DNA from 3 places in the Sphingobium sp. IP1 genome. Region 1 is predicted to be linked to each of the others. Evidence: predicted binding sites of a transcription regulator. Region 1 holds the regulator's gene; each other region holds the start of a gene.
What was found. The regulator LexA, encoded in region 1, represses DNA repair genes until DNA is damaged. The targets are predictions, from matches to a motif close to GTTCCNCNCTTGTTCT.
Positions count from the first base shown of each region.

Region 1 (3,272 bases):
CTGCACGACGACGGCGTCACCGTCACCGCGACCGCGCGCACCGCCGGCCAGACCGGGGTGGAGATGGAGGCGCTGACCGCCGCGACCGCCGCGCTCCTGACCGTCTATGACATGGCCAAGGCGCTCGATAAGGGCATGATAATCGGCGATGTTCGCCTGCTCGCCAAGCGCGGCGGCAAGTCGGGCGACTGGGCCGCGCCGGAGCATGCTGGCCGATGAGCCTGATGCCGGTCGCGGACGCGCAAGCGCGGCTCCTTGCCCTTGCCGATCCGTTGCCGGCCGAACTTGTGCCCGTCGCCACCTGCGCCGGTCGCTGGCTCGCCACCGACATTAGCGCGCTGCGCGACCAGCCCTGGGCCGATCTTTCCGCGATGGACGGCTATGCCGTGCGCGCATCCGAAGGCGCCGGGCCGTGGCAGGTAATCGTCACCAGCAGCGCGGGCGACGCCGATATCCCAGCCCTGCAACCGGGCCAAGCCTGCCGCATCTTCACCGGCGCGCCCTTGCCGGCCGGCGCAGACGCGATCCTGATCCAGGAAAATGCCACGCGCGACGGCGACACACTGACCGCGCATGACGGCATATTGACGCCCGGCAGGCATGTCCGCCCGCTCGGCTCCGATTTCCGCGCCGGCACACCGCTGGTCAGCGCCGGTAGCCGCCTCACGCCGGGCCAGATCGCGCTCGCCGTGCTGGGCGGCCATGGCAGTCTGCCCGTCGGCGCCCGGCCGCGCGTCGCCCTGCTCTCGACCGGCAATGAACTTGTGCCCCCCGGCGCGCCGACGCCGCCGGGCTATCTCCCCTCGTCCAACGCGCCGATGCTGGCCGCCCTGCTCGCCGCCCTGCCCTGCGACGTGATCGACCTAGGCATCGTGCCCGACGATCTCGCCGCGATGACGCAGGCGCTGGAACAGGCGTCACAGGCCGACATCATCGTCTCGACCGGCGGCGCCTCGGTCGGCGACCATGACTATGTCCGCCCCGCCTTTGCGGCCGCCGGCGGCACGCTCGATTTCTACAAGATCGCAATGCGGCCGGGCAAACCGCTGATGGCCGGACGCCTCGGCAATGCAATCTTTCTCGGCCTGCCGGGCAACCCGGTCTCCGCCTTCGTCACCGGCACCCTCTTCCTCTGCCCGCTGGTCCGCCATCTCGCCGGATCGCGCGCGCCGCTGCCGCCGATCGTGCAGGCCCGCCTTGCCGCACCGCTCGGCCCAACGGCGGAACGCGACGATTATCTGCGCGCCTATCGCGGGGCCGACGGCATCGTCTCGGTCACATCGCAGGACAGCGCCGCCCCCGCCGCCATGGCGCTGGCCGACTGTCTGATCCGCCGGCCGGCCGGCTCAGCCCCCGCCATTGCCGGCGACATGGTGGACATCATCCCCCTGGCTGCCTGACCGGCAAAAGCGGCGCATGGCTTAACGCGCTTGACTTGCCCCTTTCCGTTTCCTATGCGTTCTTCATTCGTTCCATGGAGGACCGCCGATGTTGACGCCCAAGCAGCAGGAATTGCTGAGCTTCATTCAGACCCGGCTGGAAGAAGGCGGCGTGTCCCCTTCGTTCGAGGAGATGAAGGACGCGCTCGACCTGCGCTCCAAGTCCGGCATCCACCGGCTGATCAACGCGCTGGAGGAACGGGGCTTCATCCGTCGCCTGCCCAACCGCGCCCGCGCGCTCGAAGTGTTGAAGCTGCCCGACGCGATGCATCGCGCGTCTGCACCAGCCGTCCCGACGCCCAAGGTGTCGGCGCCCGCCGTGCTGTTGCCGACCGCCGCCAATGACGTGATCGAAATTCCGCTGCATGGCCGCATCGCCGCCGGCGTGCCGATCGAGGCGATGGAAAGCCATACCATGCTCTCCGTCCCCGCCGCCTTGCTCGGCTCGGGCGACCATTATGCGCTCGAAGTGTCGGGGGACTCGATGATGGAGGCCGGCATTCTCGACGGCGACTTCGCGCTGATCCAGCGCACCGATGTCGCGCGCGAGGGCCAGATCGTCGTCGCCCTGATCGACGACGCCGAAGCGACGCTCAAATATTTCCGCCGCGAAGGCAGCCGGGTCCGGCTCGATCCCGCCAATGCCGCCTATGAACCGCAGATCTACGATCCGCGCCAGGTCCGCATCCAGGGCAAGCTCGCCGGCCTGCTGCGCCGCTACAACTGACCGGCTGTTCGGGGCCGGCGGCGCACGATCCACGGATGCGCGTCGCCGGGCCGATGGACGGTGTGAACTTTGCCGCTTTCAAGGCCAATCGACAGGCCGCCGGTGCGGGATAGCAGCCGGCGGTCGATCTTCATCCAGCGCGGCCGGCACCACCAGGGCAGGCCCCGGTCGCTGATGACGATATCGGCCGCCGCGCAGTCCCGCTCCAATATCGGGCGATCGACCAGCATCGCATTGCGCGTCACCAGCAACTGCCAGTCGCGCCCGCCCCGCGGCAACGCCACCGCGCACAGATCCGTCGAACAGCGCGCCTGCTTCATCTTCGCGATCGCCTCCAGCGTCCCGTCATAGCCCGCACTCTCGCTCAGCACATCGCGGACATAATCGCCCGCCCCCTCGCGCAGCAGCGCCATCGTCCCTGTCGGCGTCCGCACCGCGACATGCCGCCCGTCGCCCGTCACCACGATATCGGGCGGCGCCAGCAGCGCGATGCCGGCCAGACCGATTGCGACCGGCGCCAACCCCAGCCAGCGCCAGCGACTGCGCCAGAGCAGGCACCAGAGGCCTCCCACCACGATGATCCCGAAAATCCAGCCCGGCACCGCCGGCGCCAGCATCACCGCCATCGGGCTCGCCGCCACGCCATGCGCCACCGCCAGCAACAGCGCGATCGCCTTGGCCGTGAGCCACCAGAAGGGCGCGCCCAGCCCGGCCAGATCGAAGCACAGCGCCAGCGCCTCCAGCGGCATGATGACGAAGGTGGTGAGCGGGATCGCGACCAGATTGGCCACCGCGCCGAGCAAACCTGCCTTGTGAAAATGGAAAAGCGCGATCGGCGCCAGCACCAGTTCGATGGCAAGGCCGGTCACCAGCATCGCCGCCACCGTCCGCCCGGCCTTGCGCAACCAAGGCTCGTCCCGCGCCATCGCGAACGCCTTGAACCGCCGATGCTCGCCCAGCGCCACCAGCGCGACTACGGCGGCGAAGCTCATCTGGAAGCTCGGGCCGATCAGCGCCTCGGGCCAGAAGGCCAGCACCACCAGCGCACCGGTCGCCACCAGCCGCAATGTGATCGCCTCGCGCCCCAGCGCCAGCCCGCCCAGCAC
Region 1 is NZ_NOIW01000062.1:9,101-12,372, forward strand. It holds gene moaC (cyclic pyranopterin monophosphate synthase MoaC) at 1-219, shown strand, start outside; gene glp (gephyrin-like molybdotransferase Glp) at 216-1,400, shown strand; gene lexA (transcriptional repressor LexA) at 1,489-2,166, shown strand; partial or broken gene CG471_RS19220 (ComEC/Rec2 family competence protein) at 2,157-3,272, opposite strand, start outside.

Region 2 (3,272 bases), on a different contig from region 1:
TGGAACGGCGCGTCCTCGCGGATCTTGGCCACCGCGATGTCGGGCAGGACGGTGAAGTTGGAGAAGGTGGAGCAGCCCATATAATGATAGATGGGCTGACCTTTGAAGCTGAAGCGGGTGGTGCCGTCGGGCATCAGCCCCTTGCCCTGGGTGGCGCGGATAGCGGTGCACAGGTTCGTCTTGCCCGACAGGCAGCTTTTGCACTGCCGGCATTCGGGGGTGTAGAGCGGAATGACATGGTCGCCCGGTTTTACCGAAGTCACGCCGGGCCCGACTTCGCGCACGATGCCCGCGCCTTCATGGCCGAGGACCGAGGGGAAAATGCCCTCGCTGTCGAACCCGTCGAGCGTATAGGCGTCGGTATGGCAGATGCCGGTCGCCATGATTTCCACCAGCACTTCGCCCGCCTTGGGCCCTTCCAGGTCCAGCTCGACGATCTCAAGCGGCTTCTTCGCTTCGAAGGCGACGGCGGCGCGGGTCTTCATTTCTCATTCCTCGTCATTGGCAGCGTTCGAGAACAGCCAGCGTGGCTCATCACAGCCGGAAAAAATCTTGCAGAGCCACGCATAGATTATCCAAGCCACATCGTAGCCACGCCCACTCCTCATTTTCACTCTAGCGCCGTTCCGCAGGAGCGATAATATAGTATTTTAGCAAAGGTTTATTTCTTTATAGGGATAATGAATGTCGGCTTGGGATGGTATCGACGAATTCATCAGCGTCGCCACGCTGGGTTCCTTCACGCGTGGGGCACAGGCGCTAGGCATGTCGACCACGCATGTCAGCCGCTCGATCATGGCGCTGGAGCAGCGAGTTGAAGCTCAGCTATTTCATAGAACGACCCGCACGGTCAGGTTAACCGACACCGGACGAGCATTTTTCGAACGGTGCGAGCGGATCGCTCAAGACAGGGATGAGGCAATCGCCCTTATTGGCGACCGCAGCGCGCCTCAAGGAGAGCTGCGCGTGACCTGTTCAACGGCGATGGGTGAGCGGTTCGTGGCCCCGATCATACGCCGCTTCGCCGCGCAGCATCCCAAGCTTACGGTATCTATCGAACTGTCCAATCGGATCATCGACCTCTTCGGCGAAGGGTTCGATTTGGCTATAAGGACGGGCTCGATCACAGACCCCCGCCTGATAGCAACCCGCGTGGCGTCACGTAGCCTTTATACGTGCGCAGCCCCAAGCTATCTTGCATCTGCAGGGCGTCCGAACCGGGTTGAGGCCTTGGAAAACCATGAATGTATCGCAGGCACCGCCGCAGCTTGGCATTTCAAGATAGGCGGACAGGAAGTCGTCCATCGACCTAAAGGGCGTTTTATGTGCAACAGCGGACATGCTGTCATGGAGGCTTGCGTCTCGGGATTGGGCATTTGCCAGCTCCCCGACTTTTATGTTCTGCCCTATCTCAAACATGGCATGGTAGATTTGCTGCTGGAGGACGCCCAGCCGGACGATGAGCCGATTTGGGCAGTCTATCCACAGCGCCGTCATCTGTTGCCAAAGGTGCAGCAGGTGGTGGATTGTCTGGCTCATGAACTAGGGCCGGCGATGAACAGTCGCATACGGTGATGACTGGAGGGGGACACGCTTCCCGCCTCTTCACCTAAACCTCAGATGAGCTGCGATTCATCCGCCTTGACGAATCTTCAGAGTCAAAGGAACATATAGGGAACATATTGAGTCGTTGTTCCCATGTCCGTATATCTCTCTTCCCTCGACCAGAACCAGGTCGACCAGCTTGCCGCGCTTCGCGCAAGCCTGGCGCATGCCCGCGCCGCGCGCGGGCCCGCCCTGCCGTTCGGATTGCCCGAGCTGGACGAACGTTTGGCCGACCAGGGTCTCAATGGCGCGGGACTACATGAAATCGCTGCTGCTTCGGCCAGCTTCACCGATGATGCCTGCGCCACCCTGTTTGCCGCCGGGATCGCGGCGCGCTTTTGCGCGGAGCCGGGGTTCACCATTCTCTGGGCGGTGACGCGCTTCGACCTTTATGCGCCGGGCCTCGAGCAGATCGGCCTTAGCCCTGACAAGATCCTCTATGCCCAGGGCCGCAAGGACGCCGAGGTCCTGGCGCTTGCCGAAGATGGCCTGCGCGATGGATCGCTCGCCTGCGTTGTCGCGGAAGTGAAGGCCGCCGATCAGACGGCGACCCGACGGCTTCAGCTGGCGGCTTCCGACGGCAAGACGCCGATGCTGCTCTACCGCCGCCACCGAAGTCGCGAGCGTTGCCCCTTGAGCGGTCTCTCCTCGGCGATGACGCGCTGGCGCATCGGTGCGGCCCCTTCGAGCCCCGTTCCCCATGTCGGCCTTGGGCGGCCGCGCTGGTCGGTCGAACTTGTCCGCCAGCGGAACGGCAATCCCTTCTCCATCGAACTGGAGGCGTGCGATGACACGGGTCGCCTCGCTCTACCTGCCGCAGCTCCCGATAGAGCGATTGCGACGGGCAGAGCGGCCCGCCAGGCTGCCTGAGCCGGCTCCTGCCCCGATCGCACCGCGCTTCGCCTCGCCGATCGACGATAATCCTGGCGCCTGTTCCGTCCCCAAGGCGGGTGGCTGGCGCCCCGGCGCCCGCTGGGCGCGCGATGGCGCGCTCGGCAGCGGGCCAACCCAGGCCGATATCGATGCCATGCCAGCGCATCAGCGCCCGACCATGCGCGAGATGGGACGGCGCAGCGAATCCGCCGAGCATCCCTTCAAGGCGTTGCCCGCCGATGACGGTGGCGGCCGCACTGCATCTGTCCCCGTCCCCGCGCTCACATGGGCCAAGCTCTGGGGCCAGCCGACGATCCTCATCGCGCGCACGGGGCAGCGAGACGTCGTGACCGCGGCCTGCCCGCTTGCGCTGAAACTTGGCCTTCGCCCCGGCATGGCCGCCGCCCATGCCCGGGCGCTGGTGACCGACCTGGAAGTGCGCGACGCGCAGCCAGATGCGGATCAGGCCTGGCTGGACCGGTTGGCGCTGCACGCTATCGCGCATTGGACGCCGACTGCAAGTGTCGCGTGCGCGGACGGCCTTTGGCTCGATCTTACCGGCACCACGCATTTGTTCGGCGGCGAGGCGCGCTTCTGCCGCCGGTTGCTGCGGTTCCTTGAGCGGCTGGGCTTCACGGCCAGCGTCGCGATCGCAGGCACGCCGGGCGCCGCCCATGCGCTCGCGCGCTACGGGAACGAGGCCATCACCCTCCTTCCGAACGGCGCCGAAACCCAGGCCATTGCCGATCTACCGCTCTCCGCGCTCCGGCTCGATCCGGGCGTGCTCGAGACCG
Region 2 is NZ_NOIW01000080.1:15,207-18,478, forward strand. It holds gene CG471_RS21695 (S-(hydroxymethyl)glutathione dehydrogenase/class III alcohol dehydrogenase) at 1-485, opposite strand, end outside; gene CG471_RS21700 (LysR substrate-binding domain-containing protein) at 685-1,575, shown strand; gene CG471_RS21705 (ImuA family protein) at 1,699-2,475, shown strand; gene CG471_RS21710 (DUF6504 family protein) at 2,393-3,272, shown strand, end outside.
Region 2: the regulator LexA is predicted to act here: its motif matches at 1,664-1,679, upstream of CG471_RS21705 (ImuA family protein).

Region 3 (3,272 bases), on a different contig from region 1:
GGCGCGGTAGATCGGATCGATGGGTTCGGGCACCTGGCCCAGGGCCTGGTCGAGCCGTTTGTAGAGCTGCCGGCCGAACCGCTTGGCGAGGGGCGCACGCGGCGCGGCGATCAGCTGCTCGATGCGCTCGAACCCCATGCGGCGCAGTTCGCTCACGACGCCCGGCTCGATGCGCAGCGCCGACACCGGCATGATCGAGAGCGCGGCGCGCGTGGCGCCGGGCTCGATGATGTTCGGCCGTCCTGATGGCACAAACCGTGCCACCGCATGGGCGCAACCGGGCGTGTCGGCGACCGCGACCTGGCAGGCGAGGCCCGAGCCACTGACCCGGCGCATCATGTCCTTGAGGAGTGGCACTTCACCCTCGAAAAGATGGGCGCAGCCGGTAATATCGATCCACAGGCCATCAGATGGATCGGGCGCGACGATCGGAGAATAGCGCTTTCCTGCCCACAGAGCGAGCCGGCGCAGGCCCTCAAGATCGCCCTCGGGATCGGCATCCACGACGTCCAGGTCCGGCGCCAGCGACCGGGCGCGCGTTACCGTCATGCCGACGGCTATGCCAAGCCGGCGCGCCTCCTCGTCCACGGCCGCGATCAGGCGGCGGCCATGGTCGGCATGGGCGGTGACGAGGGGCGGTGCGCCGCCTTCAGGCGGCCTGCCGGCTTTGCGACGGATACGATCCGTCGACCAGCGCGGCAGGAACAGCGAGACAACCCGTCTCATCGCTTCCCTCTACGGTCCAGATTTGGGGTTCGGTGCCGCGCGCGCGCTCAAGCGCCAGCGACCAGCGCGGACGCGCGAGACCGGGAAAGCCCAGCGCCGGGCTGGGCACGGCCCGCACCCGCCAGCGGGTCAGCGCGGCGCTGCCCTCGGCCTGGCTTTCCGGGGGCATGGCGCGGCGAAAAACCATGGCCAGCACGCCCGATTGTTCGGCTGCCAGCTGCAGCCGGCGCGAAGCGGTCAGCGACATTTTCCGCAGTTCCCCGACGACACCACCAAGGCCGGGGTGACGCAGGCATTCCTCCATCGCGATGAGGACATTGGTGTCATTGCCCGCTTCCACAAAGATGACCCGATCGGGGTGGAGCCCGGCGAGATGCAGGGCCGGCGAAAACAGGTCGCGCCAGTGGAGGCACCAGATGATCTGGCCCCGCGACCGCGCGAGAATGCCGGCCAGGAAGATGGTGGCGGCCGCATCATCGGCGAGATCGGGACTTCCCGCCACCTCATGGAGAGCGCCGGTCGCGATACCGCCACCCGGCAGATGATGGTCGATGGCGTCGATACCGAAGGGCAGCACCGGGTGCCGACCGCCCACAGCTTCGACCTGCGCGATGCGCGCGCGCAGTTCGTCGAGGATGGCGGTTCTGGACATGGGCGGTAGGGACTCGAAAATATGTTCCATATTTGTTCGCTCCAATCTGCCACTGGAGTCAACGGCATTTCGTTCTTCATATGTTCTATGTTAGGAAGATGGCTTCGAGTCCCTCCAGGAGGTGAGGTCATGTCACGGCTGCATTGCGCGCGGGCGAGCATCGCCGAGATCGCGGCGCATTTCGGGATCGATTCCTTGCCCTCGATCACGGTGCCCGAGGAGACAGTCGAAGGGCTGCCGGGGCTGGTTGTCTTCGAGAAGAGCGGCCGGCGCCTCTTGCGGTCCATGACATGGGGTTTTCTGCGCCTGACCAAGGATATGCGCGCGCGCGGCGAAGAAGCGGGGCGTATCGGCCTTGTCGCAGATCTCACCAACCCAATGTGGGAGGAGATGGTGGTCGATCCGCGCTATCGCTGCCTTATCGTGCTCACCCATTTTGCCAATCCCGATGGCGTGCCCGGTGCCAGGACCAGGACCTGGTTTTCGGTGAAGCGCCAGCCGATCATCGCCTGGGCCGGCTTCTGCCGAAACCTGCTGAGCGAGGGGCCGGTCTATGCCGGCATGACGATGGAGGCCAATGCCGCGATCCCGCCGACCAATGACCGAATGCCGGTGCTGCTCGACCCCCATGACTATGACGCCTGGCTGCGTGGCGGTATCCAGGATGTGATCCGGTTTCAGTTCCGGCCACCTTTTGCAGCCGAGCGAATGAACGTGCAGCGAACCGAGGATAGCTGGCGCAGCAAGGCACCGCCGCCCGGAACGCAGGCGCAGGCGCTTCTGCTGTAGTCGGGGCGAGAAGTTTGCCGGCTATCCTGCCAGACAGGCGGCTTTCCCGTCTCTCGCGCCATGATAGGATGAAGCTGGAATCACCAGCTGCTCCAGCGGCTTCGTTCGAACAGGAGGTCAGCCATCTGCAATCTCTACACCGAGCGTCTGAGCGCTGCCGAGGTGGCCGCCCATTTCGGCGTCGCCAACCCGGTCATGTCCAATGCCGGTGACGAGGTCTATCCCGGCACGCCGGGCCTCGTGATCCGGGAGGAAGCCGGGCAGCGCATCATGCAGTCGATGACCTGGGGCTTCCCGTTGCGCCTCAAGGGCATGGCCCCGACGGCAAAGCCCAAGCCTGTCAACAATATTGCCGATCTCGCCAAGCCGATGTGGAAAGGCCTGGCGGCCAAGCCGCAATGGCGCTGCCTCATCCCGCTGACGGCCTTTGCGGAAGCGGAAGGCGTGAAGGGCGCCAAGACGCGGACCTGGTTCAATGTGAAGGGACAGCCGATCTTTGCATGGGCGGGGCTCTGGCGCGTGAGCGATGAATGGGGGCCTGTCTATTCGGGCGTAATGACCGATTGCAACGAAGCCATCCGGCCTGTGCATGATCGCATGCCGGTGCTTCTCATGCCGGAAGATTATGAGCGGTGGCTTCACGGCTCATTTGATGACGCGGTGTCATTTCAGGACCGCTGCTTTCCCGATGCGTTGATCGAGATGACGCGCACCAGCGAGCTCTGGGTGAAGAAGAAGGCGGTGGCCGAGGCTCCGTCACTCCTATGACCCGGGAGATGGAACGTTGGGCCGCGGCTCTCGCCGTTGATCGCCAATATGGCACCGGAGCAGCGGAGTTCATCGCAGGGCGCGTGAAAGCCCTTGCCATTGCGGGGGATGAGGCTGGCGTGCTGCGCTGGCTTGCGATCGCAGACTGCCTTGACGCTCTTGCCGCTGGCGGCACCATCCAGTGACATGATTGGCCGCATTTGGGGCCAGCCGCCGAACCGGTATCAACTGCCGCCAATGGCTCCGGCACGAAGAATCGTCGACGATATGGGCCGTGTGCGATCAGCGTCCTACGCCAGCGCCTGTCTTTCTTCGCCACAGCTTCATGATCGCAGAC
Region 3 is NZ_NOIW01000030.1:12,133-15,404, reverse strand. It holds gene CG471_RS12590 (DUF6504 family protein) at 1-726, opposite strand, end outside; gene CG471_RS12585 (ImuA family protein) at 650-1,378, opposite strand; gene CG471_RS12580 (SOS response-associated peptidase family protein) at 1,508-2,167, shown strand; gene CG471_RS12575 (SOS response-associated peptidase) at 2,291-2,935, shown strand; gene CG471_RS30650 (hypothetical protein) at 2,944-3,120, shown strand.
Region 3: the regulator LexA is predicted to act here: its motif matches at 1,402-1,417, upstream of CG471_RS12585 (ImuA family protein).